2 regions of the Burkholderia sp. Tr-20390 genome follow, and region 2 is predicted to be linked to the other one. Evidence: predicted binding sites of a transcription regulator. Region 2 holds the regulator's gene; the other holds the start of a gene.
The links. Region 2 encodes FNR, which switches genes on or off when oxygen is low (the NO sensors DNR and NnrR bind a similar motif). Its sites were predicted from a motif close to TTGATNNNNATCAA; they were not measured.
Positions count from the first base shown of each region.

Region 1 (14,515 bases), on a different contig from region 2:
CTTCTACAGCCGCGACATCGGCCGCGTGTGGAAGGTGGCGGAAGCCCTCGAATACGGGATGGTCGGCGTGAACACGGGCCTGATCTCGAACGAAGTCGCGCCGTTCGGCGGCGTGAAGCAGTCGGGCCTCGGCCGCGAAGGCTCGCACTACGGCATCGACGACTACGTCGTGATCAAGTACCTCTGCCTCGCCGTCTGACGGTTCAGGGCCTGCCGCTTCGGCGACAGGCCCTGACCGCCCGGCCGGAACCGGGCGGTCCGACGCGGGCCGGCGTCCCTCTCTCTCCGTCGTGCCCGCGTCATCTCTTCCCCCTCCTCTCCCCTTCCCTTCCCCTCCTCACCGCTTTCACCGGACTGCGATCACAGCATCGGCGTTGGTCGAACGGCTGACCGTCGTCATCAGGCCGCGCCTCGCCTGCCAAGCCCGTCCTCTCGAACAAAACCGAAAAACAAAAGCCCTCGCGACATCGGCACACGCCTCCACCCACCAACCTTTCAAATTTGATACGATTCAATTTCATTTTGAAAGGTTTCGGGATACCGGACCGACGGTGCCGGCGCCCGGCGCGAACGCGGTTCGACCGACTGCGCACCCGGCGCAAGCGGTCGTCGTCAGTCTTCGAGCCACGCTCAACGAGGATGCTGTTCATGGAAAGCCACGTAGGACCAACGTGCCTGCGCGCCCAACTCAAGCGGGGGCTGCTTGAGATCAGAGTCGACGCCGCCGCGCTGCCTCCTGCGAACCTGTTCGGTTTCGCGGAGCGCCGGAATCCCAAGCGAGCCTTCCTCTTCGTATCCAAGGTCCTGGGCCGTCACATCCCGGTACGCCCGTCGATCATGGCGGCCAGCTTCGAGCGCCTGGCGGCCGGCATTCCGGCGGACCTGCCCGGGCCGGTACTGGTGATCGGCATGGCCGAAACCGCGGTGGGCCTCGGTGCCGGCGTGCACCGCGCCTATCGTGCGGGCCGCCCTGACAGCGTGTACCTCACCAGTACCCGGCATCCGCTGGGTACGCGCGTCTTTGCTCGATTCGAGGAAGAACACAGCCATGCGAGCGCCCATCTGATCCACTGGCCGGTCGATCCGGAGATTCGTGACCTGATGCTGAAGGCTCGATCGCTGATCCTGGTGGACGACGAAGCCTCCACCGGCAAGACCTTCCTGAACCTGCATCGCGCACTGGTCGCAGCAGGCCTGAGCAACGTCGAGCGAGTGGTCACCTGCGTCCTGACGGACTGGACTGCCGGTGCCACGCGTCACGCGATCGGGGAACCGGTCACCGCGGTATCGCTGCTGACCGGCTCCTACCAGTTCCACGAGGATCAGTCCGCACCCCTCCCGGATATGCCGAACGTCGGCACCGTTTCCATGGGCGAATGGCCGCTCTCGCCCCGCAATGACTGGGGACGTCTGGGCGTCCGGGAGGTGGACGACACGCTTGCGCCGGGCGTTCAGGTCCGGCCCGGCGAGAAAGTCATTGTCGTCGGTACCGGCGAGTTCGTCTGGCGTCCTTTTCTGCTGGCGGAACGCCTGGAGCGATCTGGCGCGGATGTCCACTTCAGCTCGACCACGCGGTCCCCCATCGCCCTGGGCCATGCCATCGAGCACGCGCTGTCGTTCCCCGACAACTACGGCCTCGGTATTCCGAACTTCCTCTACAACGTGAAGCCCGGCCAGTTCGACCGGGTCCTGATCTGCACGGAAACGCCCGCTCAGGCACTCCCCGTGGAACTCGTCGATGCACTGAACGCAGAGGTGATTGTCGATGAGCGGTAACCGCCCCCTGGCATTCGTCGACCTCGACGACACCCTGTTCCAGACCGCCCGCAAGATGGCGGAAGGCGTCCCGCGCACGGCGGCCACGCTGGACGTGCAGGGTCAGCCAAACGGCTTCATGGACCCGGTCCAGCACGCGTTCATCACGTGGCTGCTCGCCACCGCCGACGTCGTTCCGGTCACCGCGCGCAGCGTGGAGGCATACGGCCGCGTCATGCTTCCCTTCACCGAAGGCGCAATCTGCTCGCATGGGGGCGTCATGCTCCGCCCCGACGGGTTACGCGATCGAAGCTGGCACGGGCGAATGGTCGAGGTTCTCCAGGGCGTTCAGGAGCGACTGCCGGCACTGTGCGAGGCCACGCTGGCGATCGGCGAGGAACTCGGCTACTCACTCCGCGGCTGGGTCGTGGAAGAAGAAGGCTTGCGCCACTACGTGGTGATCAAGCACAACGCGTCCGACGACGCAGTGCTCGCCGAGGTGCTGGCCGGAGTGCGGTCCCGGCGCATGGTCGACGGCATGCACGTTCACGCCAACGGCAACAACCTCGCCTTCCTGCCAACGGGGCTGGCCAAGCGTGCAGCCGTTCAGGAATGGTTGCGCCGCGACCGTGAGATCCACGGCGAGCGACCGGTCCTGGGCTTCGGCGACAGCATCACCGATCTGGGGTACATGGATCTCTGCCACATGTGGGCGACACCGGCGCGCAGCCAGCTTGCGAATTGGGTGACGGGGACGATCCATGGGTAATCGCCTCGCGAGCCTGAACACCGTCGGCAGCGGCAGCTATGCCCCCGACGATGTGCATGTCCTGCTGCAACACGTGCGGATGAGCGTCACCGACGTCGAGGAGAAGGAACGTCTGATCCAGACGAATCAAAAACACTACTCGGAAATGATCGGCCTCGAGCAGGCGCCCAGCGACGTGCACCAGCGCCTTTACGCCCGCGCGCTGCTGCAGAACGGCGCCCGCATGGCTTCGGAGGTGCAGTCCCTGGCGCTGGCGCTGAATGCCGCTTGCACCGGGCCGGGCATCGCGCTGGTCTCGTTTGTGCGCGCGGGCCTGCCGCTTGGCGTGCTGCTGCGCCGGGCACTCGTGGAGATGGGGCGCGACGCCCGCCACTACGGGATCAGCATCATTCGCGATCGCGGGATCGACACGGTTGCGCTGGAAGCCATCATTCGGCTGCATGGTGCCGAAAACATCGTCTTCGTCGACGGCTGGACCGGCAAAGGTGCCATTTCCGGCGAGCTCGCACGGACCCTGGCGGACGACACGCGCTTCCCCGCAGGTCCGCGCCTCGTGGTTCTGGCGGATCCTTGCGGCCGCGCGTGGCTGGCTGCCTCCGCGCAAGACTGGACCATTCCGTCCGGCATTCTCGGTGCAACCGTTTCCGGGCTGGTGTCCCGCTCCATCTGGCCGGCTCAAGGCGGCCTGCATGGTTGCGTGGTCTACGAACACCTGCGCGAACACGATGTCACGCGCGCGTTCATCGATAGGATCGACGCCGAACGTCGGGCGCTGGCAGACGCCCGACCTGCCGCTCCATGGACCAACGATCAGCGACTGACGCTCCAGGCGTCCGCGGACGACGTGGTGTCCGCGCTGGCAACCCGCTTCGACATCGGCAACCTGAACCGCGTGAAACCGGGTATCGCCGAGGCAACCCGAGCGGTCCTGCGCCGTGTGCCGGATCGCGTGCTGGTACGTGACCGCGATGACAGCGACGTTCAGTTGCTGCTGCATCTCACCGAACGCGCGGGCGTGACCGTAGAGGAAGCTGGCGCCGATCTGGGGCCGTACTGCGCGGTCACCATCATTCGGAGCGCGAATTGATTAAAACCATCTCTCCGTTCGCCCTCGGCGCGACGCTGTACATGCCGGCCACCCGCAGCGACATTCTGGATGTGGTTTCCGGCACAAGGCTCCCCGAGCTGCGCTCGCTGGTGGTCTGTCTGGAAGACGCGGTGGCGGCAATCGACGTCGACAGCGCGCTGGCGAACCTGCGGGCGCTCCTCATGAATCTCGATGCCCGGGGCGGGCGCGCCGAATCCGGTCCCTTGCTGTTCGTTCGGCCACGTGATGCCGCGATGGCGGCGGTGCTGAACGACTGGCCGCTGATGAAGCACGTCGATGGGTTCGTCGTCCCCAAGTTGACCCTGCAGTCCCTTTCGTCGTGGGAGAGCGCGGTCAGTCATCCTGACCTGTACCTCATGCCGACACTGGAGACGGCCGACGTTTACGACCCGGGCGCAATGGTGGAGCTTGGCTCGGCCCTGAAGGCGAACCTGAACCGACGCATCATCGCGCTGCGCATCGGCGGCAACGACCTGATGGGTTGTCTTGGTCTGCGGCGCAACCCGGCCACCACGCTCTACAGCACGCCTCTCAGCTACGTGATTCCCATGCTTGCCGGAATCATGGGGGCGCAGGGATTTGCCCTGACCGCGCCCGTCTTCGAGCAACTCGCCACGCCCCATCTCCTGAACGAGGAACTGGAACTGGACATCGCTCATGGCCTGGTAGGGAAGACGGCCATTCACCCGAGCCAGATCCGCATCATCCAGGAGGCGCTGCGCGTGAGCCTCGAGGACTTCAACTGCGCCACGCTGATCGTCAACGATGCGGCCCCTGCCGTTTTCAAGCACAACGATGCAATGTGCGAGCCGGCAACCCACTACAAGTGGGCGGTCAACATCCTCGAACGCGCCAAGTGGCACGGCGTGAAGCCCACCGCCCCGAGCAATGGCGAGCATGGCGTCCGACTGGCGGAGGCCGGCTGATGCGCGCGGAAATGCATGAGGCTGCCTCCAAAGGCGCACGGTCTGCTGTCCGCCGACGCGATGTCGGCCGAGCAGCAGCGGCGACTTGCATCCGGACCGTGAGTGAGCGGCTGCCGCACAAGACGAGTCACGGCGACGCTTTCCCCGTGTGGCGGCAATCCTCGTGGTTTGGCCAAGCCGGGACTCGGCAACGTGACTCCGTCCGATCCCTCGCACGAACACTGAACATTGAAGATCAACAAGGAGCGTAAAGATGGCACTCACCCTGAGCAAGAATCAGAGCATCTCGCTGGAAAAAACCGCGGGCCGTGGCTTGACCTCGATTAGTCTGGGCCTGGGTTGGGACCCGGTAAAGCCCAGCGGCTTCTTCTCCAAGATGCTGGGCGGCGGCAGCAATGACATCGACCTCGATGCTTCCTGCATCCTGCTGGACGGCGACATGAATTCCGTCGACCTGGTCTGGTTCCGACAACTGGCATCCAGGGACGGCGCCATCGAGCACTCCGGCGACAACCTGACGGGTGAAGGCGATGGCGACGATGAAACCATCCACGTCGACCTGCAGCGCCTGCCGGGCACCATCCAGCACCTGGTGTTCACCGTGAACAGCTTCCGCGGTCAGACGTTCGACCAAGTCGAAAACGCCTACTGCCGCATCCTCGACGACGCCCAAGACAAGGAGCTGGCGCGCTTCAACCTCGCGGAGAAAGGCCGCCACACCGGTGTCGTCATGGCCAGCCTCAGCCGTGGTTGCGGCGGCTGGGAATTCAAGGCGATCGGCCAGTCCACCCATGGCCGCACCGCGGACGATCTCGTCAATCTGGCGATTCAGGCGGTGCGAGCATGACGACACTGGTACCTGGCGGCAATGCACCGGTGGCCACCGGTCAATTGCGCGTGGACATCAACTACGCGCCGATTCCAGGCGCGGAGATCGATATCTCCGCATTCGCGCTCACCGCTGCGGCGAAAGTCCGGGGCGATGGCGACATGTGCTTCTACGGCCAAACCAGTGTCCTGGGCGGCGCGGTTCAGTTGACCGCCACGACGGCCGGCCGCGCAACGTTCACCGTGGATCTCGCCCGGATCGACCCTGCCGTCGAGAAAGTCGCGCTCACCGCGACCATCCATGAGAACAAGGCGACCTTCGATCGCGTTTCGACGCTGGCGCTGGCCGTGACGGGAGGGATCGAGGCGCAGATCCCGACTGCCGGGATGAAGGAGACTGCGCTGATCCTCGGGGAGTTTTACCGCCGTCAGGACGCGTGGAAATTCCGCTGTGTCGCACAGGGCTTTGCCGGCGGCCTGGAGCCGCTGGCCAGGCACTTCGGCGTCGACGTTGCCGCGCCTTCCGGTAGCCCTGCGCAGAGCCCTCCCGCGCCGGCCCCGGCGCCCGTCCCGGCGCCCGCGCTCGCACCGGCACCGCCTGGCGCACCGACGTCCACGATCCGGCTCAGCAAAGTCACGCTCGACAAATCACGCCCCAGCATCAGCCTGGAGAAGACCGCTGCCGGCTTCGGTGAAATCAAGGTGAACCTGAACTGGAACCAGGGTACGAGTGGCCTGCTCGGCGGCTTCCTGGGAAAACGCGGCGCCATCGACCTCGACCTGGGTTGCCTGTTCGAAATGCAGGACGGATTCAAAGGGGCCGTGCAGGCGCTCGGCAATCGTTTCGGCGATCTGCGGGAGGAACCCTACATCCAGCTGATGGGAGATGACCGCACCGGCTCGGTTGCCGATGGCGAGTGGCTTCGCATCAATGGGCAACAGTGGAACAAGATCGAACGCATCCTGATTTTCGCGTTCATCTACGACGGCGCGCCGAACTGGAAGGCAACGGATGGTGTCGTCACCATTTTCGTGCCCGGCCAGTCCGAAATCGAAGTTCGCATGAACGAGGAAGGCGGCCGCCACGGCATGTGCGCGATTGCCCTGCTTGAAAACGTGAACGGGGCCGTCAAGGTCTCTCGTCGAGTCGACTTCCATCCCGGACACGAGGAAATGGATCGTGCCTACGGCTGGGGGATGCGCTGGAAAGCAGGCTCCAAGTAACCATTGACCGGCGGGGCCGTCCGGCCCCGCTCACTGAGAGGAAACACATGCTCGACTGGCTGAAAACCAACGCGGCCAAAGCCCGCGAAACCTTGACCATCGAAGTCGCCAAATTCAAGAACCGGACGTTCATGGAGGCAACCGCCAATGCTTGCGCGCTGATCTCCGCCGCGGATGGCGAGATCAAATCCGAAGAGAAGCTGAAGATGGTCGGCTTCATCAACAATTCCCCGGAATTGAAGGTCTTCAACCTGAGCGACGTGATCGCGGTGTTCAACGACGCCTGCGGCAAGTTCGAATTCGATTTCCAGATCGGCCAGGCCGAGGCGCTGAAGGCGATCGGCAAGATCAAGGGCAAGGATGGCGAAGCACGCTTGCTGGTGCGCGTGGCCTGTGCCATTGGCGCATCCGACGGTCATTTCGACGACAAGGAAAAAGCCGCTTGCCGCCTGATTTGCCTCGAGCTCGGCTTGAACCCGGTTGACTTCGAACTGTAGGAAACCGAAACGTGGAAACGACACACATTGGCTTCCCGCCGTTGACCATGGCGGTATTCATCGGCCTGGCGCTGGCCGCCCTGGTGCTGGACATGGTGACCCACCGCGACGACAAGCCGATCACCCTCGCCCGGGCGTCCATCTGGTCGGTATTCTGGGTGGCCATCTCCGTTGCATTCGCCGGCTTCCTGTACGTGCAGCACGGCGCGGAAGTGGCCAGCCTGTTCCTGACCGGTTATGCGCTGGAGAAGGTCCTCTCCGTCGACAACCTGTTCGTCTTCATGGCGATCTTCGCGTGGTTCAAGGTCCCGGACGGCATGCGTCACCGCATCCTGCACTGGGGCATCATCGGGGCCATCGTCTTCCGTGGGGTCTTTGTCGTCATCGGTACCGGCCTGCTGGCATTCGGCCCATGGGTCGAGATCGCCTTCGCGCTGATCGTGGCGTGGACCGCCGTCATGATGCTCAAGGGCGGTGACGACGATGACGAGGCGAAGGACTACTCGCAGCATCTTGCTTTCCGCTTCGCGAAAAAGCTCTTCCCCGTATGGCCCAGGCTGCACGGCCACAAATTTTTCGTGAGCCGCAAGCAGCTCGAGGCGGAAGCACGGACGGCCGAGCGGGACATGAGCCTGGCGGCCAAAGGCAGCCTGTTCGCTACGCCGCTGTTCCTCTGCCTGGTCGTGATCGAAGTGTCCGACGTCCTGTTCGCGTTCGACTCGGTCCCCGCGGTCATCGCAGTCAGCCGTGAACCGCTGATCGTCTACTCGGCGATGCTGTTCGCCATTCTTGGCCTTCGCACGCTGTATTTCGTGCTGGAAGCGCTGAAGCGCTACGTGGTGCATCTGGAAAAGGCCGTGGTCGTCTTGCTGTTCTTCATCGCGGCGAAGCTGGCCCTGAACGCGACCGACCATCTGTTCCACCACGGTATCAGCATCTCCCCGAACACCAGCCTGCTCATCGTCATGGCGGTCCTGGCAATCGGAATCCTGGCCAGCGTGATCTTCCCGAACAAGGAAGACGCGCAAGCCGAAAATCAGTAACCCGTCACAACCCAAAGGAGCTGTTTTTCATGGCACTGACTCTTCAAAAAGGCGGCAACCTCTCCCTGTCCAAAGCCGACCCGAGCCTGACCCGAATCCTGGTTGGCCTGGGCTGGGACCCGCGCGCGACCGATGGCGCCGAGTTCGATCTGGACGCCAGCGCGTTCCTGCTGGGGGCCAACGGCAAAGTCCGCGGTGAAGCCGACTTCATCTTCTACAACCAATTGCGCAGCCAGGACGGCTCCGTCGAGCATACCGGCGACAACCGTACCGGCGCGGGCGACGGCGATGACGAAGTCATCAAGGTCGACCTGAGCCGCGTTCCGGCCGACATCGACAAGATCGCCTTCACGGTCACCATCCACGACGCGGAAGCGCGCAAGCAGAACTTCGGCCAGGTCAGCAATTCGTTCATCCGCGTCGTGAACGAGACCTCCGGTGCCGAGGTGGTCCGCTACGACCTGGCGGAAGACGCCTCCACCGAAACCGCGATGATCTTCGCGGAGTTGTACCGCAGCAGCGGCGAATGGAAATTCCGCGCCGTTGGCCAAGGCTACGCCGGCGGCCTGCGTGCCCTGGCCAACGGCTACGGCATGAACTTCTGAACGGTCTCCTCACCTGAACAAGGAATCACACCATGGCTGTCAGTCTGTCCAAAGGCGGTAACGTCTCCCTGTCGAAAGAGGCCCCGGGCCTGAGCGAAATCGTCGTCGGCCTGGGCTGGGACCCGCGCGTCACCGACGGCACCGAGTTCGACCTCGACGCCTCGATCTTCGTCACCGGTGAAAACGGCAAAGTCCTGAACGACGCCAGCTTCATCTTCTACAACAACAAGAAGTCCGCCGACGGTTCCATCGAGCACCTGGGCGACAACCGTTCCGGCCAGGGCGATGGCGACGACGAGCAGGTCAACGTGAAGCTGGCCGGTCTGGCGGCCGACGTGAAGAAGCTGGTCTTCGCCGTCACGATTCACGACGCAGAAGCCCGCAAGCAGTCGTTCGGTCAAGTCAGCAACGCCTATATCCGCGTCGTCAACAAGGCCGACAGCAAGGAAATCGCCCGCTACGACCTGTCCGAAGACGCATCCACCGAAACCGCCATGATCTTCGGCGAGCTGTATCGCCACAACGACGAGTTCAAGTTCAAGGCGATCGGACAAGGTTTCACGGGTGGCCTGAAGCCTCTGGCAGAAGCTCACGGGGTAAGCATCGGTTAATCCGAAAGGCTGGAAAATCTCCAGCCTGGCCGATCGCGCCGTTCAGTTCGTCACTGAACGGCGCGATCCACGCATGAGGCCGGTCGACATGCGTGAAGGCCAACGAAGCAAGCCAGCTCACCGAACACGCTCACCGGAACACGTTCACCGCCTCCACCAGCCGCGACGCCTGCTGCTTCAGGCTCTCCGACGCCGCCGTGCTCTGCTCGACCAGCGCCGCGTTCTGCTGCGTGATGTTGTCCAGGTGCACGACTGCCTGGTCGACCTGCGCAACCCCCGTGCTCTGCTCCGCCGTCGATGAGCTGATCTCCGCGATCAGGTCCGACACGCGCTTCACCTGCGTGACGATGTCCTCCATCGTCTTGCCCGCGCCATCGACGATCCGCGCACCCGATTCGACGCGCTCGACGCTCGCGCCGATCAACGTCTTGATCTCCTTCGCCGCATTCGCGCTGCGCTGCGCGAGCGCCCGCACCTCACCAGCGACCACCGCGAAACCACGCCCCTGATCGCCGGCCCGCGCCGCCTCCACCGCCGCGTTCAGCGCAAGGATGTTGGTCTGGAACGCGATGCCGTCGATCACGCCGATGATGTCCGAGATCTTGCGCGAGCTGGCCGTGATGTCGTTCATCGTCGCGACCACCTCGCTCACCGCCTGCCCGCCGCGCCCCGCCGCTTCGCTCGCGGACACCGACAACTGGTTCGCCTGCAGCGCCGTCTCCGCATTGCTCGACACGGTCGCCGTCATCTCGGCCATCGACGCCGCCGTCTGCTGCACGCTCGTCGACGCCTGCTCGGTGCGCGCGCTCAGGTCGTTGTTGCCCTGCGCGATCTCGTTGCTCGCGCGCTGCACGTTCAGCACCTGCTCGCTGACGTCGTCGACGAGCCAGCGGAACATCAGCCCGAGCTGGTTGATCGTGCGCAGCGTCATGCCGATCTCGTCGACACGGTTCATCCGCACGCCGCGCCGGCTTTCGCCGGTCGCGACGTTCAGCGCCTGGTCGTGCAGCCGCTTCAGCGGACGCACGATCTGCGCATCGAGCCACAGGCCGGCCGCCGCCGCCACGCCGACCGTCACGCCGGCAAACGCCGCGAGCCCGCCGCCCGCCAGCCCGCATGCCCAGCCCGCGCCAACGACCGCCGGCGCGAGCACGCACAGCGCCGAGTGCACGCGCGCGCGCACCGACATCGTCTGCGACAGCGACGCGATGCGCAGCAGCCCCGTACGGATCACCAGCCCCTTGTGGAACCGGCGCTGGCCGGCCTTGCCTTCGCGGAACGCGCGATACAGCGCGTCGGCGGCCTCGGACTCGTCGTGCGGCGCCTTCGTCCGCACCGACATGTAGCCTTGCGGCTCGCCGTTGCGCATCACCGGAATCGCGTTCGCACGCACCCAGTAGTGATCGCCGTTCTTGCGGCGGTTCTTCACCAGCGCGGTCCATGGCTCGCCGCGCCTGAGCGTCGCCCACATGTCGGCAAACGCTTCGCGCGGCATGTCCGGGTGGCGCACCGCGTTGTGCGGCTGGCCGACGAGTTCCTCGTTCGTGAAGCCGCTCACCTGCGCGAACGTCGTGTTGGCGTAGGTGATGATGCTGTCTGCGTCGGTCGTCGACATCAGCGTGACGTCGTCGGGAAAATCGAATTCCTGTTGGGTAACGGGCTGGTTATTGCGCATGCAAGGCTCCGAAAAGCGGATCTGACGTCCGCGTCGCGCTGACTTCACGCTCAGTAGCCGAAAAACGGTTTATCGCTTTACGACGGTCTTCATCTTACTGTCGGCATATTGGGGAAAAACCTTACCCTTTGATCGCATAAAATATTCAATTTGGCGGACGCCATGATTTCGATCAAATAATCCGGCAATATTCGCTGCGCGTGTTCATCCGCCTGTCACGCCGCACCGCCCAGCCAGCCCGCACGGCACGCCAACGCCGTCGGCCGCTGCACGCGGCGAAACGATTCCGTCTATCCTGTCCCATTCAATCGGTATTCGAATTCGATGAAAAAGGCATTGCACGAACTGAATCGGCTGTCCTGGAATACGGCGACAGTCGCGCATAACAGTCATAAAGGCGATCAGGCCGCATTTTTTCGCGCGGGCGGCTCGACGCTCTTCCCGGAAGAACGCGAACTGCTCGGCGACGTCAGCGGGCTGCGGCTCCTGCACCTGCAGTGCAACGCGGGGCAGGACACGCTGAGCCTCGTGCGCGACGGCGCGGACGCGACGGGCGTCGACATCTCCGACGAAGCGATCGCCTTCGCACGGCAACTGTCGGCCGACGCGGGCCTGCCCGCACGCTTCGAGCGCGCCGACGTGCTCGACTGGATGCCCGAGGCCGCGGCGCGCGGCGAACGCTTCGATCGCGTGTTCACGTCGTACGGCGCGATCTGCTGGCTGTCCGACCTGAACGCGTGGGCCCGCGGGATCGCCGCGCTGCTCGCGCCCGGCGGCCGTTTCGCGATGGTCGAGTTCCATCCGTTCGCGCTGTATTTCGACGAACACTGGAAGCCGCACTACGACTATTTCAAAGGCGATGCGACCGAGGAGCCGGCAGGTGTCGGCGATTACGTGGCCGCATCCGGCACGGGGCTCGGCGCGCAGCACGACCATCCGGGCGTCGTCGATTTCGCGAACCCGCATCCGAGCTACGAGTTCATGTGGGGCATCGGCGATGTCGTGAACGCGCTCGTATCGGCCGGGCTCGCGATCGACCGCCTGACCGAATATCCGTACGCGAACGGCTGGAAGGGTTTCGACGACATGCGCGAGTTGAACGGCCGCCGGATGGTGCCGCCCGATCACATGCCGCGCCTGCCGCTGATGTATGCGATCGCCGCGCATCGGGAGGCCGCATGACGCGCCGCACCGCCGCCGAACGCGACGCACTCTCCACCCGCCTGCTCACACGCGACGACGTGCCGCTCGTGTGGACCATCGACCGGCGCGAGATCATCGAGCACCTGTACGTGCTGCGCGACGGCACGCTGCATCTCATTCCCGACTTTTATGACGTCGCGGGCTGGCCCGACGGCGAAGCCGACCACTACACGCCGATCCTGCTCGACTGCCACGATCGCGGCGGCTGGTGCGTCGGCATGTTCGACGGCGCGCGGCTCGTCGCGGCGGTCATCGTCGACAGCCAGCCGCTCGGCCCGCACGGCGACATGCTGCAGTTGAAGTTCCTGCACGTGAGCCACGACTGGCGCGGCTGCGGGCTCGGCGAGCAGCTTTACCGCGCGGCCCGCGAGCAGGCGCGCGCGATGGGCGCTGCGCGCCTGTATGTGTCCGCGACGCCGTCGCAGAACACGATCGACTTCTACCTGCGGCTCGGCTTCACGGTCAGCACATCGCCCGACCCGGCGCTGTACGCGCTCGAGCCGGAAGACATTCACCTGGAAGGACCGACGGCCTGACGCACCGGCGCGCGGGCAAAGCGTGGAATTTCCCGCTTTGCCACGGCGCTATCGGCCATCGCCGCATCACGGAGAGCGAAATTGCAGAACGAAGCGCAGCCGCAAGCCATGCCGAAGATCCTCGTCAGCATGTGCGTGATCGGTCATCCGGTCCGTTACAACGGCTCGGCCAAGACCGCTGCACATGAGGCGCTCGAACGGTGGCAGCGCGAAGGGCGTCTCGTGCCCGTCTGCCCCGAACTGGCCGGCGGCTTCAGCGTGCCGCGCCCGCCCGCCGAAATCGCCCACGGCGAATCGGGGCAGCGGGTGCTGTCGGGCGCCGCGCGCATCGTCGACGTGAACGGCACCGACGTGACGGCGCCGTTCGTCTCCGGCGCGCACACCGCGCTGGCCCTCGCGCGCACGCACGATTGCCGCTTCGCGATCCTGGCCGACGGCAGTCCGTCGTGCGGCAGCACGTTCATCTATGACGGGAGTTTCGAGAACCGGCGGCACGCGGGCGCCGGTGTCACGGCGGCGTTGCTGCGCGAACATGGCATCGAAGTGTTCGCGGACACCGAGATCGACGCGCTCGATGCGCGCCTCAAGCAGTTGTCGCAGGCCGGTTAACGACGATGCGCGGCACGAGAACCTCGTGCCGCGCATCGATTTGGATAGCGCGAAGCGGCGCGTGCGCTGCCGCTTCGCCGTGTGACGCTGGTCAGACGCGCTCGATCGCGATCGCGATGCCCTGGCCGACGCCGATGCACATCGTGCACAGCGCAAAGCGGCCGTTCGTGCGATGCAGCTGATACATCGCGGTCGTCACGAGACGCGCGCCCGACGCGCCGAGCGGATGGCCCAGTGCGATCGCGCCGCCGTTCGGGTTCACGCGCGGATCGTCATCGGCCACGCCGAGCATGCGCAGCACCGCGAGACCTTGCGACGCGAACGCCTCGTTCAGCTCGATCACGTCGAACTGGTCGATCGTCATCCCGAGCCGGGCGAGCAGCTTCTGCGTGGCCGGCGCGGGGCCGATGCCCATCACGCGCGGCGCGACGCCGGCCGTCGCGATACCCAGCACACGAGCGCGCGGCGTCAGGCCGAAGCGCTTCGCGGTTTCCTCGTTCGCGAGCAGCAGCGCGGCGGCGCCGTCATTGACGCCCGACGCGTTGCCGGCCGTCACCGAGCCGTCCGGGCGCACGACGCCCTTCAGCTTCGCCAGCGTTTCGAGCGACGTCTCGCGCGGATGCTCGTCGCGCGACACGACCAGCGGATCGCCCTTCTTCTGCGCAATCGTGACCGCGACGATTTCCTCGGCCAGCGTGCCGTCCTGCTGCGCCCGCGCGGCCTTCTGCTGGCTGCGCAGCGCGAACAGGTCCTGGTCGGCGCGGCTGATGTTGTAGTCGACCGCGACGTTTTCGGCCGTCTCCGGCATCGAATCGACGCCGTGCAGCTGTTTCATCAGCGGATTGATGAAGCGCCAGCCGATCGTCGTATCGTAGATGTCGGCCTGGCGCGCGAACGCGCTCGCGGCCTTGCCCATCACGAACGGCGCGCGCGTCATGCTCTCGACGCCGCCCGCGACCATCAGCGCGGCTTCGCCGGACTTGATCGCCCGCGCGGCCACGCCGACCGCATCCATCCCGGAACCGCACAGGCGGTTGATCGTCGAACCGGGCACGCCCTGCGGCAGCCCTGCGAGCAGCGCCGACATGCGCGCGACGTTGCGGTTGTCCTCGCCGGCCTGGTTCGC
Region 1 is NZ_JAAGPC010000003.1:75,442-89,956, forward strand. It holds gene gabD (NADP-dependent succinate-semialdehyde dehydrogenase) at 1-199, shown strand, start outside; gene G3N98_RS02225 (phosphoribosyltransferase domain-containing protein) at 649-1,776, shown strand; gene G3N98_RS02230 (trehalose phosphatase) at 1,766-2,524, shown strand; gene G3N98_RS02235 (cysteine protease StiP family protein) at 2,517-3,611, shown strand; gene G3N98_RS02240 (HpcH/HpaI aldolase/citrate lyase family protein) at 3,608-4,558, shown strand; gene G3N98_RS02245 (TerD family protein) at 4,812-5,405, shown strand; gene G3N98_RS02250 (TerD family protein) at 5,402-6,610, shown strand; gene G3N98_RS02255 (tellurite resistance TerB family protein) at 6,658-7,107, shown strand; gene G3N98_RS02260 (TerC/Alx family metal homeostasis membrane protein) at 7,119-8,150, shown strand; gene G3N98_RS02265 (TerD family protein) at 8,180-8,755, shown strand; gene G3N98_RS02270 (TerD family protein) at 8,788-9,366, shown strand; gene G3N98_RS02275 (PAS domain-containing methyl-accepting chemotaxis protein) at 9,497-11,041, opposite strand; gene G3N98_RS02280 (class I SAM-dependent methyltransferase) at 11,366-12,223, shown strand; gene G3N98_RS02285 (N-acetyltransferase) at 12,220-12,780, shown strand; gene G3N98_RS02290 (DUF523 domain-containing protein) at 12,862-13,389, shown strand; gene pcaF (3-oxoadipyl-CoA thiolase) at 13,481-14,515, opposite strand, start outside.
Region 1: the regulator FNR is predicted to act here: its motif matches at 11,204-11,217, upstream of G3N98_RS02275 (PAS domain-containing methyl-accepting chemotaxis protein).

Region 2 (14,515 bases):
ACGAGCTCGACAAGCACGTGACCAACCACATGCCGGCGGTGAGTCAGATCAACCTGGCGGTATTCGGCTTCTCTCGCGGCGCGACGGAAGCACGCGCCTTCGTTCGCATGCTGACCGAACAACTCGCCGAGAATATCGGCGGGCGGCTCTGGTGGAACAAGAAGAACATGAAGGGGAATCGCCCCGAATTGGTTGTCTACTTCCTTGGAATTCTTGATACGGTGTCGTCGACGGGCTTTGGCGGCAGCCGCCTCGAGAGTGCGGCACCCATCCTCGTCATGCCTTTGCTCGGACCGTTCGGACCGTACGCCGGCGGTTACCTGGCCTACATCGACAAGGGAGGTCACGCTGAGTGGGCGAACGATATCCGCATACCAGGCTATGTCCGACAGTGCGTTCACTACGTGGCTTCGCAGGAGGTCCGGGAAAAATTCCCCAGTGACTCGGTGCGGGAAGATCAGAAGATTCCGGCGAACTGCTGCGAAGTGTACTACCCGGGCATGCACTCGGACGTAGGCGGCGGTTACGAGCGCAATTACCAGGAAGGTCGAACCAACGAGCTGGCCAACGTCGCGCTGAACAATCTCTATATCGAGGCCTGGAAAGCCGGCGTCCCGTTCCGGTCACCGCAGGAGGTGATGGCGGACGCCGGGCAGCTGTTCGACATTTCCAAGGACCTTGAGGCTGCTTGGAATGTCTATATGGGCCAGGGAGGTGTCAAAAGCGCGGGCGTGGCACCGAACAGCGACAGGCTCGAGGCGCAGATCATCTGGCACATGAACCGCTATTACCAGTGGCGGGCCAGCAGAAGCCGACGGTTGAAGGACGGACGTCTGAAACCGCCGGGTGGCGTGGACGATCATATGGCCATTACCGATCGCGAGTGGGATTACGATACGGATTGCCTGCGTCATGCGAACGGTGGATATCTGACCGTATCTGTTTCGGAGCAGGAAAAAGCCATCGATGCGGCTGTTCGGGTCACGGGCAACTGGCTGGGGGGGATCGATCCGGCAGCGCGCGCGATCTTCGACAAGTTCTTCGATCACTACGTGCACGACTCGATTGCCGGTTTCAAGAAGCAGATGGAAGACGGATACGTTGGCCCTGCCGAGATGAGCCGCTGGACGGTCAACCGACAGTACTTCATGGGTAAGCGTGGCAACAGGTTTCTGTACTGGCGCTACGCCGGCGACAAGGCCGAGCATGCCGCTGCGCAATTGGCCAGGACCGATCCGGCCAAGCAGCAGGAGCCGACGGCGGCCAACGAGCCTCAGCTGGCCAGCAACCAGCCCGCGACGGCCGGTGGCAATACGCTGCCCGATGCGACGTCGACCGCCTGACGCCGCACGCGACACCGCTCGCAACAGCGAGCGGACAACCCGACGTCGCGGCGGATCGGATCTGCCGCGACCCTTCCCTCCTTACCGCAACTGCACCGCCGCGAGAAACAGCACCATGCTGCCGATTGCGCCATCCAGCACGCGCCACGCCATGGCCTTGCGGAACCACGGCGCCAGCAGCCGCGCACCGTAGCCGAGCCCGAGGAACCACACGACGCTGACCGCCATCGCGCCGATCGCGAACGCGAGCCGCGCGCCTTCCGGCTCGCGTGCGCCGGCCGTGCCGATCAGCAGGAACGTGTCGAGATACACGTGCGGGTTGAGCCACGTGAACGCGAGCGTCATCAGCACGATCGCGAGGCCGCTCTGCGGCGGCGGCGCGACCGCGTCGCCGCGCACGTCGAGCGTTTCGTGGCCGGGCTTGAACGCGCGGCGCAGCGCATTGATGCCGAACCACGCGAGATACGCGAGGCCGACGTACAGCACCGCGTGGACGAAGGTCGGATAGCGTTCGACGAGCGCCGACGCGCCGCCGACGCCCGCGCCGATCAGGATCATGTCGGACAGCGCGCACAGCAGCACGATCTTGCCGACGTGCGAGCGCATGATGCCCTGCCGCAGCACGAATGCGTTCTGCGCGCCGATGGTGACGATAAGTGAGCCGCAGAGCGCGGCGCCGTGGGAAAAAGCGAGCCAGTTCATGATGGGTGACAGCTGTGGAAGCAGTAGACGAATGAATCGGGTAGCGCTAGTCTGCGGTCAGCCTGAAAATAAGAGAAGCTAAATCACCTAATGCTGATTAAGGAAATCTAATGCTCGACTACGCGTTGCTCGATGCCCTCGCGGCCGTGATCCGGCACGGCTCGTTCGAGCGGGCGGCCAAGGAGCTGAACGTCACGGCGTCGGCCGTGTCGCAGCGCGTGAAACTGCTGGAGGAGCGGGTCGGCAGCGTGCTCGTCAAGCGCGGGCAGCCATGCGTCGCGACGACGTCGGGTGCGCTGCTGTGCCGGCATACCGAGCGCGTGCAACTGCTCGAGGCCGAGCTGGGCGGCCGGATGCCCGCATTGCCGGGCCAGATCGCGAGCACGTGGCCGACGTTGCGCGTGGCCGTCAACGACGACAGCGTCGCGACGTGGTTCATTGACGCGGTCGGGCCGTTCTGCACGGAGCGCGAAACGTTGCTCGACCTCGTGATCGACGACCAGGATTACACCGCGTCGCGCATTCGCGACGGCAGCGTGCAGGGCGCGGTGACCGCGCAGGCGGAGCCGATCCAGGGGTGCCGGTCGGAGCGGCTCGGGCGCATCCGCTACCGTGCGGTGTGCTCGCCGGCGTTTTACGAGCGCTACTTCGACGCGGGCATCACGCGCGATGCGCTGCGCCGCGCGCCGTGCGTGATGTTCAATCCGAAGGACGGGCTGCAGGCGCGTTTCATCCGGCGCGTGACGCGCGCGGATCTCGATCCGCCGCAGCACTGGATACCGCACGTCGCGGGCTACCTGCGTGCGTGCGAAACGGGATTGGGATGGGGGATGTGTCCGGACCGGATGGTCGACCGCCAACTGGCGGCGGGTGAACTGGTCGACATGTCGCGCGGGCGAACGATCGACATCGACCTTTACTGGCAGAGCTGGCGTTTGTCGATCGGCTGGCTCGACGATTTCAGCGCGGCGCTGAAGGCGCGCGCCGCGCTGTTTCTCGATTGACCGATCGCGTGACGCAGGCGGCGCGAGAGGTGCGCGCCGTGCGGCATCACATCAGACGTGATGCAAACCGTCGAAATCGACGATCTGGACGTGGCGGCCCTGCATTTCGATCAGGCCGCGCTTCTGGAATTTCGACAGCGTGCGACTGACCGTTTCGAGCGTCATGCCGAGGTAGCTGCCGATGTCTTCGCGCGTCATCCGCAGGTTGAATTCCGACGGCGAGTACCCGCGCTTCAGGTAGCGCGACGAGACGTCGAGCAGGAAAGCGGCGACGCGTTCTTCGGCATTCAGCGAACCGAGCAGCATCGTTTGCGACGTTTCGCGCACGATCTGTTCGCTCATCAGCTTGTGCATGCGCAACTGCATCGAACCGGCTTCCGAGCACAGCGTCTTGAGCGCGCTGTACGGAATCACGCAGACCGAGCTGTCTTCCAGCGCGACCGCGGTGCGCGGATGCGTGTCGTCGCAGATGCCGTCGAGGCCGAGCGCTTCGCCGGCGAGATGCAGGCCGGTGACCTGCTCGCGGCCGTCGTGGCGCGTCGCGACGGTTTTCAACGAGCCCGAGCGCACGGCGTACAGGTTGTCGAATGCGTCGCCTTCGCGGAACAGCGCTTCGCCGCGCTTGACGGGGCGCGCCGCGCAGATGACTGACTCGAGGCGACTGAGCGCTTCGGGCGCCAGGCCCTGCGGCATGCACAGGTGCCGCATGGCGCACGACGAGCAGTGCGCGGCCTGGCGAGGAGCCCAGCTACCAGCATGGGGCGTGGCGGCGGGACGTGTGGCGACGGGCGTCAGCATGATCGTTTACTCCGGCGTTGAATCGACGGAATCATTGTCCCACCGCAACTTGCCGCTGTCGGGTGACAAAACGTCGCGACTGCCCGCGCATGCCGAACGCTGCTCACGCAACTGTTTCGTCGACGTTGGCGGCCGCCGGAATCAGCAGCACGGGCAGCGTCGCGTGGCGCACGCACTGCTCGGCGATGCTGCCGAGCACGAGACGGCGGAACCCGCGGCGGCCGTGCGTGCCGAGTACGATGAGATCGGCATCGAACGCTTTCGCGCCCTCGAGGATCAGCGACGACACGTCGTTGAGCGACGTCGCTTCGCCCAGCTTCGTCTCGCCCTTTACGCCCGCTGCCTGCATCAGCGCGGTGAAATCCTTCGCGAGTGCGTTGCCCTGCGCGACGAGCTGATCGCGCAGCACGGACGGATCGTAGCCGGGCACGTTGTAGTAGATCGCGGCGTTCTCGACGACGTAGAACGGTTGCAGCTCGGCGCCGTGCGATTTCGCGAGCGCCAGCGCGGCATCGAACGCATGGCGGGACGTGTCGCTGCCGTCGACGGCAACCAGAATACGCTTGTACATAGTGTCTCCGAGTGGCGGGTTGAAACGAAGTCGGCCGGATGGCCGATCGGGCTGGGCAATGCGCAATGCTGCGAGGCAGAGTAAACCAACGGCAGGGACTTTGCAGTGAGGTGCCGGTCGTGCCGCGCGGCGGCGCCGCTTCCGTTTCCGCGGCGCACGGCCAGGCACCTACGTATGCTGTGACACGCGACACGTGTCGTGCGACGTGGTGGCACGTGTTGTCTGCATGGTCGGCGGGAAGACATGCGCGCGCGTCGGTGTCACGTGTGGCGCACGCACACGCCTTGCCGCGCACGCCGATCGCATCGACACGGCACGACGATCACGCGGATGCATCGCCCGCATCGCCATTCAATCGCAACTGCGCCGTTTCGACATGACCTCGATCAACGCATGTGCGTCGGTGCAATTCACGGTGTGCATGACGCCGCCCGCGCTGCTGCGCGGAATCATTCGTTCGAGCATCGTGCATCGCGCGATGTCCGGTGCACGATCGGCGCACGGCAGTGGCGTACGCCGATCCCAGCCGTCGGCTAGTTGGCCGATACCGGTTCGCAAACGAACGATCGATTCAAACGCCGCGCCGGCTATCTCGGCACGGGCGTCAGCTCGAAGACGCGCTCCGGCCGACGCTGGTGGCCGGGCCAGTACGTGCTGCCGTACATCCGGTGGACGGGGCCGAACAGCGCGTCGCTCAGGGGCGGCGGCGCGTCGAAGCCCTTCTCGATCACCATGTAGCCGGCACGCAGCGCGAACGCCGGATGATTGCCGCCGGGGCGGCTGTCGAAACCGGCGAAGCCGTCGCCGGCTTCCGGCATCGCATTGACCAGCGACGCGTTGCTGCGCGTGATTTCGTCGGGCGAGATCGGCCCGCCGCCGGCAAGGCGCGCCGCCTCGCGGTTCTTGCCGTCGGTGTCGACCGTGCTGTCGTGCGTGTCGTCGTTGTCGAGCTCGATGCTGCGCGGACGCGAGCGATTGGTTTGACCGGATGATTCCATCGCGGCTCTCCTCGCGGCGAAGCGTTCCGGATCGAAGCAAATCCCGTTCCGGGCGTGACGGGAAAAGGCGCGCGGGCGATCGCCGCGGTCGCGCGACGCGCACTGATTTGTCATGATTTATTTCAGCTAGAAGACCCGTTTTCTACAGAGTATGATTCTTTTCCTGCGAAGCGGCGACAGGGGATTCAGTCGCGCCGCCTCTGCCCGCGCCGGGGGGCCGCAGCACCCTTAAAGACGGGTAGTGAACAACAAAGCAAGGGACTAGAGGTGGCGGATTCATGCAAGCGACTACTGCCTTCACGCACCGCGGTTATCTGTTGAACTGCGCGCCCGCGCGCGCCAGTGACGGTTCGTTCAAACCCTACGTCGTGATCTCCCGATCGAGCGACGGGGAACTCGTTGCGAACCGATTTTTCCCGATCGAGCTCCAGTTCAATGACGAAGGCGACGCGATCGCGCACGCGCGCGACTGGGCCGTGCGATGGATCGACGCGAGCAGCATCACGATCTGACGCCGTCGCGACCCAGTGCCATCGGCCGTCCGGCCGATCCCCGGCGTGCCGCTCCCGGACGGAAAACGCGGTAATCTTGCGGAACCCGTCACTTTATTAGCGGCCGTGCGATCGAGCGCGGCCGCCTGCATTGGCATATGTCGACATCACCCGCCCGTCAGTGGGGCCTTGAAGAAATCGTTGCCGGCTTGCGCGAGTCGCGCGAGGAACTCCATCGCACGCGCCATCCGCGCGGCATTCGCGAACTGCCGTCGCGCGATGCAATCTGCAAGATTGTGACCGGCCTGCGCGCGTCGATGTTTCCGACGCACTACGGCGCACCGGATCTGACCGACGAAAGCGTCGACTTCTACGTCGGCCACACGCTCGAAAGCACGCTGCGCATTCTGTCCGAACAGATCCGCCGTGCGCTGCCGTTCCTGCCCGAGCATGCCGATACGCCGTTCGCGGAGCTCGACGAACGCGCGTTCGAAATTGCGCGCGAATTCGGCCGGCAGTTGCCGGCGGTCCGCGCGCTGCTCGTCAGCGATATCCAGGCGGCCTATGCGGGCGATCCGGCCGCGCAGCACATCACCGAGATCCTGCTGTGCTACCCCGGCGTGCTGGCGATGATGCATCACCGGCTCGCGCATGCGCTGCACCAGCTGGGCGTGCCGCTGCTGGCGCGATTCATCAATGAAATTGCCCACTCGGCGACCGGCATCGACATCCACCCGGGCGCGCAGATCGGCCCGAGCTTCTTCATCGACCACGGCACGGGCGTCGTGATCGGCGAGACGGCGATCATCGGCGAGCGCGTGCGCGTGTACCAGGCCGTCACGCTCGGCGCGAAGAGCTTCCCCGCCGATGGCGAAGGCGCGCTGGTCAAGGGCAATGCGCGGCACCCGATCGTCGAGGACGACGTGGTGATCTACGCGGGTGCGACGATTCTCGGCCGTGTGACGATCGGGCGGGGCTCGGTGATCGGCGGCAACGTGTGGCTCACGCACAGCGTGCCGCCCGGCACGAGCGTCGCGCAGGGCAAGGTTCGAGAAGGCGGGAGCGCCGACAAGCCGTAACGCGGCGCGCGGCCGACGGCTGCCGGCCGTCGACGCGCGCACCGGTCAGTGCTTGCGGTCGGGCGCGCGGTGCTTGTACAGCACGTCCTGGTCGACGCGGATCAGGTTCTGCCCCGCATCGACGACGAAATCCACGCCGTTGTACGCGTTGCCCGTCAGCATCAGGATCGCGCTCGCGACGTCGTCGGGGCCCGCGATACGCGCGAGCGGCGTCGATGCGCGGCTCGCGTGCTCGAAGTCGGCCTGCGTCTGGTCGTCGCTCGGCAGCATCAGCCCGGGGAACACCGCATTCACGCGCAGCACCGGCGCGGACGACAGCGCGAGCATCTGCGTGAGGTTACCGAGCGCGGCCTTCGCGACCGTATAGCTGAAATGGTCGCGGTGAAAGTTTTCCTTGATCTTCTGGTCGACCACATTCACGACGACACCCTGCGCGCCGGCCGCGCGGGCCCGTTCGTAGAACGCGCGCGTGAGCAGGATCGGCGCGCGGCAGTTGACGGCCCACGCCTGGTCGAATGCCGCGAGGTCGAAGCTCGGGAAATGGTCCTGCCAGAACACCGACGCGTTGTTGACGAGCACGTCGAGGCGCCCGAAGCGTGCATACACCTGGTCGATCAGCGCGGTGATCTGCGCGGCATCCGACAGGTCGGCCTGCAGCGCGACCGAATCGTGTCCGCGCTCGGCGATCGCACGGGCCGCCGCCTGCGCGGCATCGGCCGAACGGTCGTAATGCACCGCGGTGCGATAGCCGTGCGCGGCGAAATACTCGGCGAACGCGCGCCCGGCCCGGCGCGCGGCGCCGGTCACGAGCACGACGGGCGCGTGCGCCGCTTGCTTCGTCTGCTCCATTACGTATTCGTCAGATTCACGGAAGAAGGATTCGCGACGATCGACAGGAATTCGCGCCGCGTCGACGGATCGGTGCGGAATGAGCCGAGCATGCGCGACGTGACCATCTCGACGCCCGGCTTGTGCACGCCGCGCGTCGAGATGCACTGGTGCGCGGCCTCGAGGATCACGCCGACGCCCTTCGGCTGCAGCACGTCGAACAGCGTGTCGGCGATCTGCACGGTCATCTTTTCCTGGATCTGCAGGCGCTTCGCGAACGCGTCGACGAGGCGCGCGAGCTTCGAGATGCCGACCACGCGGTGGTTCGGCAGATACGCGACGTGCGCGCGGCCGATGATCGGCACCATGTGGTGCTCGCAGTAGCTCTCGAAGCGGATGTCCTTCAGCACGATCATTTCGTCGTAGCCGTCGACTTCGCTGAACGTGCGCGCGAGGATGTCGCGCGGCTCCACCGCATAGCCGGCGAAGAATTGCTCATAGGCGCGCACGACGCGTGCGGGCGTGTCGATCAGGCCTTCGCGCGCGGGATCGTCGCCGGCCCAGCGCAACAGCACGCGAACCGCGTCTTCCGCTTCTTCGCGGCTCGGTCGGGATGCGGCCGGCTCTGGCCGCGCGGACTTCTTTTTAGCCATCTATTTGCTCCATCGAATGCCGCCGCCGGGGCGGCGCGGGATCCGGGCATTGTTTCATGCTTTCGCGGGGCGCGTGTGCGGCCTGGGGCCCGAGCACTCACTTCGGCCATTCGTCCTGCTCGTCGTTGAACAGCGACGCGACGACGCCGCGCAGCCACGCGGTGCGCGGATCGTTGTGATACTTGCGATGCCAGTGCTGCTTCAGGTCGAAGCGCGGCAGCGCCAGCGGCGGCTCGACCGGCACGATGAACGCATGCTCGGCCGCGTACGCATAGCCGATCGCATGCGGCACCGTCGCGATCAGGTCGGTGCGGCTCAGGATGAACGGCAGGCTCATGAAGTGCGGCGTCTCGAGCACCGCGCGGCGCTGCATGCGCTGCTTCGCGAGATATTTCTCGAGCACTTCCTGGCTGCGGCCTTCGGCTCGCACCACCGCGTGCCCGCACGTGAGGAACTGCTCGACCGTGAACGGCGGCGCCTGCTCGAACGGATGGCCGCGCCGCATCAGGCACACGAACCGGTGCGTGAACAGGCGCTGCTGGAAGAAGTTGTTGCCGTCGAGATCCGGGAAGTAGCCCACCGCGAGATCGATCGAACCGGCTTCGAGCCCACGCCCGACTTCGTCGTGCGCGAGCGAGACCGAGCGCAGGTTCGCGTGCGGCGCGCGCGTCGCGAACGCCTGCAGCAGCTTCGGCAGGAACACGATCTCGCCGACATCCGACAGCGCGATCGAGAACGTATGTGTGCTCGCGGCCGGGTCGAAGTCGTGCGGCGCGACGAGGCCGCGCTCGATCTGCGCGAGCGCGTCGCGGGCGGCCGGCAGCAGCGCGAGCGCGCGCGGCGTCGGCTCCATCCCGCGCGACGTGCGCACGAACAGCGGATCGCCGAAGTACTCGCGCAGGCGGCCGAGCGCCGTGCTCACGCGCGGCTGGCTGACGCCGAGCAGGTCGCCCGCGCGGCTCACGTTGCGCGTGTCGTCGAGCGCGACGAGGTAGGGAATGAGGTTCAGATCGAGCGCGTCCATCGCCGGAACAGTATCGTCAAAACGTATACAACATATCTCCTGAATCGCGTTGCCGCATAGTCGGGAAAGCGCTCAAATGTGTTCAACGATTCGAATTAATGTTCAGGAGACGAACAATGCGCACCCAAGTCGCGATCATCGGCGCCGGCCCGTCCGGCCTTCTGCTGTCCCATCTGCTGCGCCTGCAAGGCGTCGATTCCATCCTCGTCGAAGCGCGTTCGCGCGAATACTGCGAGAACCGCATCCGTGCCGGCGTGCTGGAGCAGGGCACGGTCGACACGCTGAACGAAGCCGGCCTCGGCGACCGGATGCGCCGCGAAGGGCTCGAACACCACGGCATCGAACTGCTGTTCTCGGGGCAGCGCCATCGCATCGACCTCTCCGAGCTCACCGGCGGGCGCGCGATCACCGTCTATAGCCAGCACGAAGTGGTGCGTGACCTGATCGCGGCCGGCGTCGAGCATGGCCACGCGATGCACTTCGAGGTAAGCGACGTCGCGCTGCACGACGTCGAGGGCGAGTACCCGTTCGTCACGTTCAAGCACGCCGACGGCCGCGAAGACCGCATCGACTGCGACTATATCGCCGGCTGCGACGGCTTCCACGGCATCGCGCGCCAGACGATTCCGGCCGAGCGGCTGAACACGTTCGAGCGCGTCTATCCGTTCGCGTGGCTCGGCATCCTCGCCGACGCGGCGCCGTCGCTCGACGAGCTCGTCTACGCGCATCACGACAATGGTTTCGCGCTGTTCTCGATGCGGTCGCCGACGGTCACGCGCCTGTACCTGCAGTGCAAGCCCGACGAAGATCTCACCGAATGGTCGGACACGCGGATCTGGGACGAATTGCACACGCGCTTCTCGAACGACACGGGCTGGACGCCGACCGAGGGCCGGATCACGCAGAAGAGCGTGACGCCGATGCGCAGCTTCGTGTCCGAGACGATGCAGCACGGGCGCCTGTTCCTCGCCGGTGACGCCGCGCACATCGTGCCGCCGACCGGCGCGAAGGGGATGAACCTGGCGGTGGCCGACGTCCGCGCGCTGTCCCGCGCGCTCGGCGCGCGCTACCGCAACGGCGACGCGACACTGCTCGACACGTATTCCGCAACTTGCCTCGAGCGCGTGTGGCGCGCCGAGCACTTCTCGTACTTCATGACGAACATGCTGCATTCGTCGCCGGACGACTCGCCGTTCGTCAATCGCCTGAAGTTTGCCGAGCTGAAATACGTGACGCGCTCGCGGGCTGCCGCGCAGGCGCTCGCCGAAAACTACGTCGGCTTGCCGTTCGACGACGCAGCGCCCCCCGAGGCAACCCGCCTTGACAACGCGCTGTGCGCGACTCTATGATCGGCCCATCGTTCGCTAATCGAATCTAGGTTCGAATAGCGAACAAAACCGGGATCGACATCGGCCCCGGCGCGGCACGCGGCACGCGCGTGTCCCCTCGACAGGCCGCGCATCGAGCCGCGGGTTCGTATCAGGAAGAGACATGGTCAACAAGATTTTCGAATCGCTTCAGTCGGCGGTGGCCGACATCCACGACGGCGCGACAATCATGATCGGCGGCTTCGGCACGGCAGGCATGCCGTCCGAGCTGATCGACGCGCTGATCGAACAGGGCGCGCGCGACCTGACGATCGTCAACAACAACGCGGGTAACGGCGAGACGGGCCTCGCGGCGCTGCTGAAGGCGAAGCAGGTGCGCAAGATCATCTGTTCGTTCCCGCGCCAGAGCGACTCGCAGATATTCGACGGGCTGTACCGCGCCGGCGAGATCGAGCTGGAGCTCGTGCCGCAGGGCAACCTCGCGGAGCGCATCCGCGCGGCGGGCGCCGGCATCGGCGGCTTCTTCACGCCGACCGGCTACGGCACCAAGCTCGCGGAAGGCAAGGAAACGCGCGTGATCGACGGCAAGCCGTATGTGTTCGAGACGCCGATCCACGCCGATTTCGCGCTCGTGAAGGCGTACAAGGGCGACCGCTGGGGCAATCTCGTCTATCGCAAGACCGCGCGCAACTTCGGGCCGATCATGGCCAGCGCCGCGAAGGTGGCGATCGTGCAGGTGTCGGAAGTCGTGCCGCTCGGCGCGCTGAACCCGGAACACATCGTGACGCCGGGCATTTTCGTCCAGCGCATCGTCGAGGTGCCGCAGGCCGCGCACGCGGCCGAGCTGGCCGCCGAACACGCATCGCAAGCCGCCTGACCGCCTTGAACTTTGTATGGGACCGGAGTAAGCGCTGAAGCGCCAACTCCGGTCGACAGGAAACCGACATGAAACGACTGACCCGCGATGAAATGGCCAAGCGCGTCGCCCAGGACATCCCCGAAGGCGCGTACGTGAACCTCGGCATCGGCGTGCCGACGCTGGTGGCGAACCACCTCGACCCGAGCAAGGAAATCTTCCTGCACAGCGAGAACGGGCTGCTCGGCATGGGCCCCGCGCCCGCGGCCGGCGAGGAAGACGACGAACTGATCAATGCCGGCAAGCAGCACGTGACGCTGCTCACCGGCGGTGCGTATTTCCACCACGCGGATTCGTTCGCGATGATGCGCGGCGGCCACCTCGACTACTGCGTGCTCGGCGCGTTCCAGGTGTCGGCGAACGGCGACCTCGCGAACTGGCACACGGGCGCGCCCGACGCGATTCCGGCGGTCGGCGGCGCGATGGACCTCGCGATCGGCGCAAAGCAGGTGTTCGTGATGATGGAGCACCTGACGAAGCAGGGCGAGAGCAAGATCGTCGCGCAGTGCTCGTATCCGGTCACCGGCGTGCAGTGCGTGAGCCGCATCTATACGGATCTCGCCGTGCTCGACGTGACGGCAGACGGCCTCGCGGTGAGCGAGATCTTCACCGACCTGTCGTTCGACGAACTGCAGAAGCTGACCGGCGTGCCGCTGATCGACGCAACGCAAAAGGCCGCCGCCTGAACCCCGAGCGTGCCGGCGCGTGCGCTTGCGCGCAGGCCGGCACGCTTGGGTGGACAATAGGCGCACGCCGTTTCCCCTATCTGATGCCATGCTCGAAGACAGCGCCCGCCTGACCTCCCTCATCTGCGGCACCGAGTCGCTCAACCGGATCTGGTCGCCCCGCGCGACGATCCAGCGGATGCTCGACGTCGAGGCCGCGCTCGCGCGTGCGCTCGCTGCGCAGCAGGTGATTCCCGCCGCCGCGGTTGCGCCGATCGAACGCGCATGCGATGCGAGCCGGCTCGACGCCGACGCGCTCGCGCACGGTGCGGCGCTCGGCGGCAATCTCGCGATTCCGCTCGTCAAGCAGCTCACCGCGCAGGTGAAGGCCGACGATCCCGAGGCCGCGAAGTTCGTGCACTGGGGTGCGACGAGCCAGGACATCATCGATACCGCCACCGTGCTGCAGTTGCGCGACACGCTCGACGTGCTCGAACCGATGCTCGACGACGCATGCGCATCGCTCGCGGCGCTCGCGCGCACGCATCGCGCGACGCCGATGATCGGCCGCACGTGGCTGCAGCAGGCGCTGCCGATCACGCTCGGCCTGAAATTCGCGCAATGGCTCGATGCGCTACTGCGCCATCGCGCACGCTTCGCCGAATTGCGCGAGCGTGCGCTCGTGCTGCAGTTCGGCGGCGCGGCCGGCACGCTCGCGAGCCTGCGCGAGCACGCGGCCGGTGTCACGGCCGCGTTGGCGGCGGACCTGAAGCTCGCGGCGCCGGCCGTGCCGTGGCACACGCAGCGCGACCGCATCGCGGAAGCCGCGTCCTGCTTCGGGATGCTGACGGGCACGCTTGGCAAGATCGCGCGCGACGTATCGCTGCAGATGCAGACCGAAGTCGGCGAGCTCGGCGAGCCGGCCGCCGCCGGCAAGGGCGGTTCGTCGACGATGCCGCACAAGCGCAACCCGGTCGGCTGCGCAGCGGTGCTGACGGCTGCCGTGCGTGCGCCGAACCTCGTCGCGACCGTGTTCGCGGGGATGGTGCAGGAGCACGAGCGCGCGCTCGGCGGCTGGCAGGCCGAATGGGATGCGTTGCCCGATCTCGCGCGCTTGACCGGCGGCGCGCTGGCGCAGATCGCGCAGATCGTCGCGGGCCTCGACGTGAACACCGAACGCCTGGCCGCGAACCTCGACCTGACGCGCGGGCTGATTCTCGGCGAAGCGGTGATGCTCGCGCTCGGCGACAAGATCGGCCGGCTCGACGCGCATCACGTCGTCGAACATGCGTCGAAGGAAGCCGTGCGCACGGGCGCGACGCTGTTCGACGTGCTCGCCGCCGATGCGACCGTGTCGGCCCACCTGTCGCGCGACGCGCTCGCGCGGCTGCTCGATCCCGCTCATTACGTCGGCGAGGCGCAGGCCTACGTCGACGCCGTGCTCGCGCTGCACGCGGGCGCGCAATCACCAGGAGAACATTGATGCCTTTCGCCACTGTCAACGGCGTGAAACTGCATTACCGGATCGACCGTGCGGCGCGCGACGACGCGCCGTGGCTCGTCTTCTCGAACTCGCTCGGCGCCGACCTGCAGATGTGGGCGCCGCAGATCCGCCCGCTCACGCAGCGCTTCAACATCCTGCGCTACGACACGCGCGGCCACGGCCATTCCGACGCGCCGGCCGGTTCGTACACGATCGAGCAGCTCGCCGGCGACGTGATCGGCCTGCTCGACCACGTCGGCATCGCCCGCGCGCATTTCTGCGGGATCTCGATGGGCGGGCTGACGGGTGCAGCGCTCGCCGCACGCTTCCCGTCGCGCATCGTTCGCGCGGTGCTGTCGAACACCGCCGCGAAGATCGGTTCGCCGGAAGTATGGGCGCCGCGGGCGCAGAAGGCGCGTGCCGAAGGGATGGCCGCGCTCGCCGACGCCGTGCTGCCGCGCTGGTTCACCGACGCGTTCGTGGAACGCGAGCCGCGCCTGTTCGATGCGATCCGCGACACCTTCGTGCATACCGACAAGGACGGCTATGCGGCGAACTGCGACGCGCTGAACGCAGCCGACCTGCGCGAAGAGGTGAAGGGCATCGCGCTGCCGGTGCTCGTCGTGACCGGC
Region 2 is NZ_JAAGPC010000016.1:55,671-70,185, forward strand. It holds gene G3N98_RS07495 (DUF2235 domain-containing protein) at 1-1,343, shown strand, start outside; gene G3N98_RS07500 (LysE/ArgO family amino acid transporter) at 1,425-2,045, opposite strand; gene G3N98_RS07505 (LysR family transcriptional regulator ArgP) at 2,156-3,049, shown strand; gene fnr (fumarate/nitrate reduction transcriptional regulator Fnr) at 3,101-3,847, opposite strand; gene G3N98_RS07515 (universal stress protein) at 3,951-4,418, opposite strand; gene G3N98_RS07520 (DUF3005 domain-containing protein) at 5,006-5,416, opposite strand; gene G3N98_RS07525 (hypothetical protein) at 5,695-5,928, shown strand; gene epsC (serine O-acetyltransferase EpsC) at 6,066-6,986, shown strand; gene G3N98_RS07535 (SDR family oxidoreductase) at 7,032-7,835, opposite strand; gene folE (GTP cyclohydrolase I FolE) at 7,835-8,467, opposite strand; gene G3N98_RS07545 (LysR family transcriptional regulator) at 8,565-9,491, opposite strand; gene pobA (4-hydroxybenzoate 3-monooxygenase) at 9,608-10,840, shown strand; gene G3N98_RS07555 (3-oxoacid CoA-transferase subunit A) at 10,983-11,696, shown strand; gene G3N98_RS07560 (CoA transferase subunit B) at 11,765-12,421, shown strand; gene G3N98_RS07565 (3-carboxy-cis,cis-muconate cycloisomerase) at 12,510-13,883, shown strand; gene pcaD (3-oxoadipate enol-lactonase) at 13,883-14,515, shown strand, end outside.